2 linked regions of the Zymomonas mobilis subsp. mobilis ATCC 10988 genome follow. The main gene of each other region encodes a partner of the protein of the gene in region 2 in a complex. Links are inferred from orthologs where the notes say so. Each region holds a gene or a part of one and is shown on either strand. Other genes may lie near its edges.

Evidence for each region. Proteins that work in one complex are often made in the same cells at the same time.
Region 1: the proteins of accC (region 2) and accD are in contact, whole or in part, in a solved structure (PDB 8UXZ), measured with the Escherichia coli proteins. The link is inferred for Zymomonas mobilis subsp. mobilis ATCC 10988 from one-to-one orthologs.

What each region holds. Positions count from the first base shown.
Region 1 is NC_017262.1:1,286,409-1,290,064, reverse strand. The notes cover bases 658-3,656. They hold accD (acetyl-CoA carboxylase, carboxyltransferase subunit beta), read left to right. Parts: upstream 658-1,729; coding sequence 1,730-2,584; downstream 2,585-3,656. Other genes in these bases: ZMOB_RS05735 (bifunctional folylpolyglutamate synthase/dihydrofolate synthase), read left to right, coding at 2,613-3,656; trpA (tryptophan synthase subunit alpha), read left to right, coding at 909-1,733; trpB (tryptophan synthase subunit beta), read left to right, coding at 658-912. Outside these bases: more of trpB, read left to right, coding at 1-657.
Region 2 is NC_017262.1:642,751-646,560, reverse strand. What follows is about bases 694-3,604. They hold accC (acetyl-CoA carboxylase biotin carboxylase subunit), read right to left. Parts: upstream 2,873-3,604; coding sequence 1,514-2,872; downstream 694-1,513. Other genes in these bases: aroQ (type II 3-dehydroquinate dehydratase), read right to left, coding at 3,456-3,604; accB (acetyl-CoA carboxylase biotin carboxyl carrier protein), read right to left, coding at 2,877-3,359; cysQ (3'(2'),5'-bisphosphate nucleotidase CysQ), read left to right, coding at 694-1,454. Outside these bases: ZMOB_RS02880 (acetyltransferase), read right to left, coding at 1-438; more of cysQ, read left to right, coding at 636-693; more of aroQ, read right to left, coding at 3,605-3,810. UniProt on the Escherichia coli protein: This protein is a component of the acetyl coenzyme A carboxylase complex; first, biotin carboxylase catalyzes the carboxylation of the carrier protein and then the transcarboxylase transfers the carboxyl group to form malonyl-CoA.

The sequences.
Region 1 (3,656 bases), 640 kb from region 2 along the record:
ATCGGTCAGGTCTTATTAGCGAAAAGAATGGGTAAAACCCGCGTTATCGCGGAAACCGGTGCCGGACAGCATGGTGTCGCAACGGCGACCGTTGCGGCTCGCTTTGGTCTATCTTGCACGGTCTTTATGGGTGAACTGGATACAGAGCGCCAGCAACCCAATGTCTTTAGAATGAAATTGTTAGGTGCCGAGGTTCGTCCCGTTAAAGCGGGTTCCCGCACCTTAAAAGATGCCATGAATGAAGCCCTGCGTGATTGGGTGGCTCATATTGATGACACTTTCTATATTCTTGGCACGGCAGCAGGCCCCCATCCATATCCTGAAATGGTGCGTGATTTCCAATCCGTGATTGGACGCGAAGCCAGAGAGCAGATTCAAAAAGCAGAAAAGCGTTTACCGGATTTATTGATCGCAGCCGTTGGCGGTGGATCAAATGCTATGGGGCTTTTCCATCCTTTCCTTGATGATACAGATGTCGCTATGATTGGTGTCGAGGCTGCCGGTGAAGGCATGGAAACCGGTCGTCATGCAGCCAGCTTAACGGGCGGCGCACCGGGTATCGTCCATGGAAACCGCACCTATCTTCTTTATGATGAGAATGGTCAGATTAAAGATGCCCATTCGATTTCAGCCGGTCTTGATTATCCGGGTATTGGCCCTGAACATAGCTGGTTAAAAGACATAAAACGTGTCCGTTATGAAACCATTACGGATAACGAAGCCTTGGCCGCTTTCCAGCAGCTTTGCCGATTAGAGGGTATTATTCCGGCATTGGAATCTTCCCATGCTTTGGCAGAAGCCGCCAAAATAGCCCCGACAATGGGCAAAGACAAAGTCATTATTGTTAATCTTTCAGGGCGTGGCGACAAAGATATCTATACCGTAGCCAGCCATTTAGGGGTCGCGTTATGAGCCGGATTGCCAATACTTTTGCCAAAACAAAAAAAGAAAATCGGGCTGCTTTGATTGCCTTTCTGACGGCAGGTGATCCCTCTATTGAAGCGACCCCTGCCCTGTTGGATAGTCTGGTTGAAAATGGCGTCGATATTATCGAATTAGGGATGCCCTTTTCTGATCCGATGGCAGATGGCCCCGCTATTCAGAAAGCCAATCTTCGGGCTTTGGCGGCTAAAACTGGCTATAATGACATCTTTAGAATAGCCACGGAATTTAGAAAACGACATCCGGAAACGCCGCTTATCCTTATGGGATATGCCAATCCGATGACGTTTAAAGGCAGCGACAGCTTCGCCGCCTCTGCAAAAGAAGCCGGTGTTGACGGCATTATCTGTGTCGATATTCCGCCAGAAGAAGACGCAACCCTTGGTGTCGCAGTGCGCGAAAAAGGCATGGATATGATCCGGCTCGCCACCCCGACCAGTGATGAAGCGCGTTTGAAAATCATCCTCGATGGGGCTTCCGGTTTCCTCTATTATGTTTCTGTCGCGGGCGTTACGGGTCTGCAACAGGCAACTGAAGCCAGCATTGATGCCGCGCTTGATCGGATTAAAGCTGTAACAGATTTGCCGGTTGCCGTCGGTTTCGGTATTCGTTCACCAGAACAGGCCGCAGCGATTGCCAAAAAGGCTGATGCGGTTGTGGTGGGTTCGGCCTTTGTGTCTTGCATCGAAAAGGCTGTGACCAATCGCCAAGATCCCAATGCCGCCTTAGAAAAATTGGCTAAAGAATTAAGCACGGCCATTTCCGATGCCCGTAAGGAGGCCGCCCTATGAGTTGGCTCGAAAAAGTCCGAAACAAAATACCTTTTATTGTCAAACGAGAAACGCCTGATAATCTGTGGCATCGCTGCCCCCATTGTCAGACGATGATTTTCAACAAAGATTACGAAGAAAATCTGTCTGTTTGTCCAAAATGCGGCTTTCATGGCCGCATCGGGAGCCGTGCGCGTTTTGATTCCCTATTTGATGAAGGGGATTACAGCGTTCTTCCTCCGCCCGTCGTGCCGGAAGATCCGTTAAAATTCCGCGATACCAAACGTTATGTTGATCGTCTTAAAGCAGCCCGCCTTAAATCGGGCGAAAATGATGCGCTGCTTAATGCCAAAGGGCGGTTGGCAGGGCGTCAGACGGTTATTGGCGTTCAGGACTTTTCCTTCATGGGCGGTTCTATGGGCTTGGCGGTCGGAAGCGCTTTTGTGGCTGGTGTCAAAGCTGCAATAGAATGTCATTCGCCTTATATCATCTTTACGGCGGCAGGTGGTGCAAGAATGCAGGAAGGCATTTTGTCTTTGATGCAAATGCCCAGAAGCACGGCAGCTATTGCGGAGTTAAGAGAAGCCGGACTGCCTTATATTGTCGTCTTAACAGACCCGACAACGGGGGGTGTTACCGCCTCTTATGCGATGTTGGGTGATGTTCAGATTGCGGAACCCGGTGCCTTGATTGGCTTTGCCGGACAGCGTGTTATTGAATCGACCATTAGAGAGAAGCTCCCCGAAGGATTCCAGCGGGCAGAATATCTTCTTGAGCATGGTATGATTGATATGGTTGTTCCCCGTGCTGAAATGCGTGATCGTCTGATCTCGCTTGTGGATTATCTGCTTCCTGCCAATGAAGCGGCCTAAACATTCCTTGCTGTTCGAGATATAAATTATGGCCGATCACGCCCGTTCCGATAATCCAGATGTTCAATTCCAATTAGACAGATTGGCACGCCTCTCACCGGGAAGTGACATCTTGGGTCTAAGCCGTATCAGCGAATTGCTGGAACGGCTGGGACATCCAGAGCATCACCTGCCCCCAGTATTCCATGTTGCTGGAACCAATGGCAAAGGCTCTACTTGCGCCTTTCTAAGAGCGGCACTTCAGGCCGCCGGTTTGTCTGTCCATGCCTATACCAGTCCGCATCTGGTACGTTTTAATGAACGTATCAGAATAGCTGACAAGCTGGTCGATGATGATACCTTGGCTGGTTTATTAAAAGAAGTATTGGATATTGGTGAGGATGTCGGTGCTAGCTTCTTTGAAGTCACCACGGCGGCGGCCTTTTTGGCTTTTTCTCGGAACCCTGCGGATGCCTGCGTCATTGAAGTCGGTTTAGGGGGCAAGCTCGATGCGACCAATGTCATTACCAATCCGATTGTATGCGGGATTGCCCAGCTTGGGGTCGATCATCAGGCTTTTTTAGGCGATAATGCCGAAGATATTGCAGCCGAAAAAGCTGGTATTGCCAAAGAGACAGTGCCTCTGGTCACGCAGACCTATGAGCCTTCTATTGCGGCGCAGATCAAAAAAATAGCTGATGAGAAAAAAGCGGTTTGGTTGCCTCGTGGCAGCATATGGGAATGGACAGTTTACCAGAATGAGCTGCATTATCGGGATAAGGCTGGACGGCTCCATTTGCCTTTACCGCGGTTAAACGGCAGTCATCAGAATGAGAATGCGGCCTTGGCCGTTGCGATGCTGCGCCATCAGAAAGTTATTCAAATACCAGAGGCGGCTTATAAAGCGGCTATGGGATGGGCTTTCTGGCCAGCCAGATTGCAGCATGTCTCGGATGGTCGTTTGGTAAGCCAATTACCGGTTGGGGCAGAATTGTGGATTGATGGTTGTCATAATCCCGCCGCCGCCCCTTCAACGGCAGCTTTCTTCCAAGAACATGTCGAAAAAGAGAAGAAGCCTTTCCATCTTATTATG
Region 2 (3,810 bases):
AATCAGGGGATAGGGATAGCCTTGGCGATCTGTTTTGGATCGGCCTGTCTCGATAAAACCTAAATGACGATAGAAGCCAAGAGCTTGGCTATTTTCTTCGTTGACATCAACGGACAGGATATCGTTACAAAAAGAAATAGCCTGTTGCACAAGCCTACGTCCGATGCCTTGCCCCATAAAATGAGGATCAATAAAAAGCGCTTCAAGATGATTGTGAGAGCATAGCATAAATCCTATCGCGTTATCGCTGTCATCGACAGCGAGCCATAAGGATGCCATGGGCAAAAAATCAGAGAGCGACTTTTCTATTTCAAAACGATCTTTTGCTTTTAGAAAAAGATGTGTTTCTTGCACCGCATCGCGCCAGATTTCCATAACACGCTGCCCATCGCCAGAATTTGATTTTCTGATCCGAGATATGAAAGGCGTCTGGGGCATAAATTGAAGGTAACCTTGGTTCAAAAAGGGGCTTAGATTTTTCTACAAGAAAAGATGACCGCCATTTTGATGCCCATAAAAAGCTTTGAAATTGTTATTTTCAGAGTCGTTTAAAAAAACTACGATCTGTTTCTAAAATGCTTTAAATAGAAAAAAAGGTTTTTTTGTAAAAAGCCTTCCGCCTTATGGGAGACATTATGCTTTTATCATCACTTTCGCCGCAGGCTGCGTTATTAGAAGGTCTGGTACAAATTGCGCTACAGGCCGGAAAACGGGCGCTCGAAATTTATCATGGTGATTTCACCGTGATGAAGAAAGATGACGATAGCCCCGTAACGCAGGCGGATCGGGAAGCTGAAGCGATTATTTTACAGGGATTGAAAAAGCTGCAACCCGGTGTTGCCGTCATCGCAGAAGAAGAATACGCCAAAACCAAGAAGGGGTATAATACCGACAGCTTTTTCTTGGTTGATCCCATTGATGGCACGCAGGAATTTGTGAATAAGCGTGATGAATTCACGGTCAATATTGCCCTGATTAAAAAGGCCTATCCTATTTTAGGTGTGATCTATGCGCCGGCAATCAACCGCCTTTATGTCGGCGATGTGTTGGCTAAAACGGCATGGGCCGCTGATACGACTGAAGATTTCCAGATTGAAAACCGGAATAGCATTCAAATCCGTGAAGCGGGTAAGAAATGGGATGTAATGACCTCTTTTTCCCATAATAACCCTGCAACCGAGGCCTATTTGAAGCAATTACCGATCGAAAATCGGATTAAGGCCGGTTCTTCTTTGAAATTATGTTTATTGGCAGAAGGAAAAGCGGACATCTATCCCCGATTATCGCCTACCCATGAATGGGATACGGCTGCGGGTCATGCCATTCTTTTGGCCGCAGGGGGTAATGTGATCGACGAGACGGGTGAAAATCTGACCTATGGGAAACCGGGTTATCGCAACCCCGGTTTTATCGCCTATGGATCGGAGCAGCCGCCTTTACCTGTAGAAAAATAAGCATAAAAAAAGAGCCGGAAAATTCCGGCTCTTTTTCGTTATATCTTTGGTCTATGACATCAGATCTTTTTCAAGCTCTTTTCTTCCAACCAAGCTTCAAGCGATTTGATCGTATAATCGCCATCCACAAATTCTTCTTTGGCGAGAAGTGATCGCTGCAAAGGAATAGTCGTTTTAATCCCGTCAATGATAAATTCTTCCAGAGAACGGGAAAGGCGGTTGATTGCTTCTTGTCTTGTTTCACCATGCACGATCAGCTTGCCAATCATGCTATCATAGTAAGGCGGAATCGCATAACCGCTATAAAGGCCGCTATCGACCCGAACCCCGAAACCACCCGGAGCATGATAATTTTTCACCTTGCCCGGTGAAGGCGTGAAATTATCAGGGTCCTCGGCATTGATACGACATTCAATGGCATGGCCGGATAACGTAATCTGTTCCTGTGTACGGGACAGACCCTGACCATCAGCAACGCGGATTTGTTCGCGCACCAAGTCCAAGCCAGTGATCGCTTCTGTGACTGGATGTTCGACCTGAAGACGGGTATTCATTTCGATGAAATAGAATTGCCCGTTTTCGTATAAAAATTCAATCGTGCCTGCGCCGCGATACTGCATATCGGACATGGCCTTGGCGACGATCCCACCCATTTCTTCGCGCTGTTCTGCAGAGATAACGGGTGAGGGGGCTTCTTCCAGCACCTTTTGATGGCGGCGTTGTAAAGAACAATCACGTTCACCCAAATGGATGGCCTGACCTTCACCGTCACCAAAAATCTGGAATTCAATATGGCGCGGGGCGGCCAGATATTTTTCCATATAAATGGTGTCGTCACCAAAGGCGGCTTTGGCCTCGGATTTGGCTTGTGCCATCAGGCTTTCGAGTTCGTCTTCACTTTGGACGACTTTCATCCCGCGACCACCACCACCGGAAGCCGCCTTAATCAGCACGGGATAGCCGATTTCTGCCGCGACAGCTTTGGCTTCTCTGATCTCGTGAAGGGGGCCGTCTGATCCGGGAACCAGCGGCAGGCCGAGTTTACCTGCCGTCCGCTTGGCTTCTACCTTGTCACCCATAATACGGATATGTTCCGGCTTGGGCCCAATCCAGATCAGTTCATGGCTTTCGACGATTTCCGCAAAACGGGCATTTTCAGACAAAAAGCCATATCCCGGATGAACAGCATCGGCACCGGAAATCTCGGCAGCGGCGATGATATTCGGGATATTAAGATAACTTTCACCCGCGGGAGCGGGGCCGATGCAGACAGTTTCATCCGCCAAACGAACATGCATGGCATCGTCATCGGCGGTTGAGTGAACCGCTACCGTTTTAATCCCCATTTCATGACAGGCACGATGGATACGAAGGGCGATTTCACCGCGATTGGCGATAAGAATTTTTTTGATGGCCACGGAATTACTCTATTACCACCAGCGGCTGATCGAATTCGACCGGCTGGGCGTTTTCAACCATAATTGATGAGATGATCCCGCTTTTGGGCGCCACAATCGGATTCATCACTTTCATGGCTTCGACAATGAGCAGGATTGTGCCTTTTTCGACCTTGTCACCGACATGGACAAAATTGGAAGCGCCGGGTTCCGGTGCCAGATAAGCCGTGCCAACCATAGGCGAATAGACTGTGCCAGGATGATTCGCAGCTTCGGCAACAGGTGCTACCGCAGGCGCTGCCGATGCTGTGTTCATCGGTGCCTGCTGCATCGGGGCAACAGGAATAGTCTGTGGCTGGGCATAGACGGTAGCGTTGCGAACGACACGAATACGGCGGTCGCCATCCTGCACTTCAATTTCAGTCAGGTTCGTCGCATCCAATAAAGTTGCGAGTTGATTCACTAATTCGGGATCGACTTGCATGGCTTCTTTGTGTTTTTCTGTCATTCTTACGCTCACGAAAATTATTCCGGCTATCCGGCATTTATTAATTGTTAAGGCATAAACTGTAATAACCGGATAGTTATTACGGTTTCTGCCATGTCAGAGCTTGGCGGCAGCGTCCAGCGCAAGAGAGTAACTTTCTGCGCCAAATCCGGAAATTGTCCCCAATGCGGCCTCTCCGACATAGCTTTTATGACGAAAAGCCTCGCGGGCATGGGGATTGGAAAGATGCACTTCAATCACCGGCACCGTTATAGCTCTGATCGCATCATAGATCGCAACGGACGTATGCGTATAGGCCGCTGCGTTCAAGATAACGGCCTTTGCCTTTACAGCTTGAGCCTCCTGTAGCCAATCAATTAATGCCCCTTCGTGATTAGATTGTCTTATCTCGACGGTAACATCAAGTTTTTCTGCTTGAAGTTTTAATTTGTTAGCAATGTCTTCTAGCGTT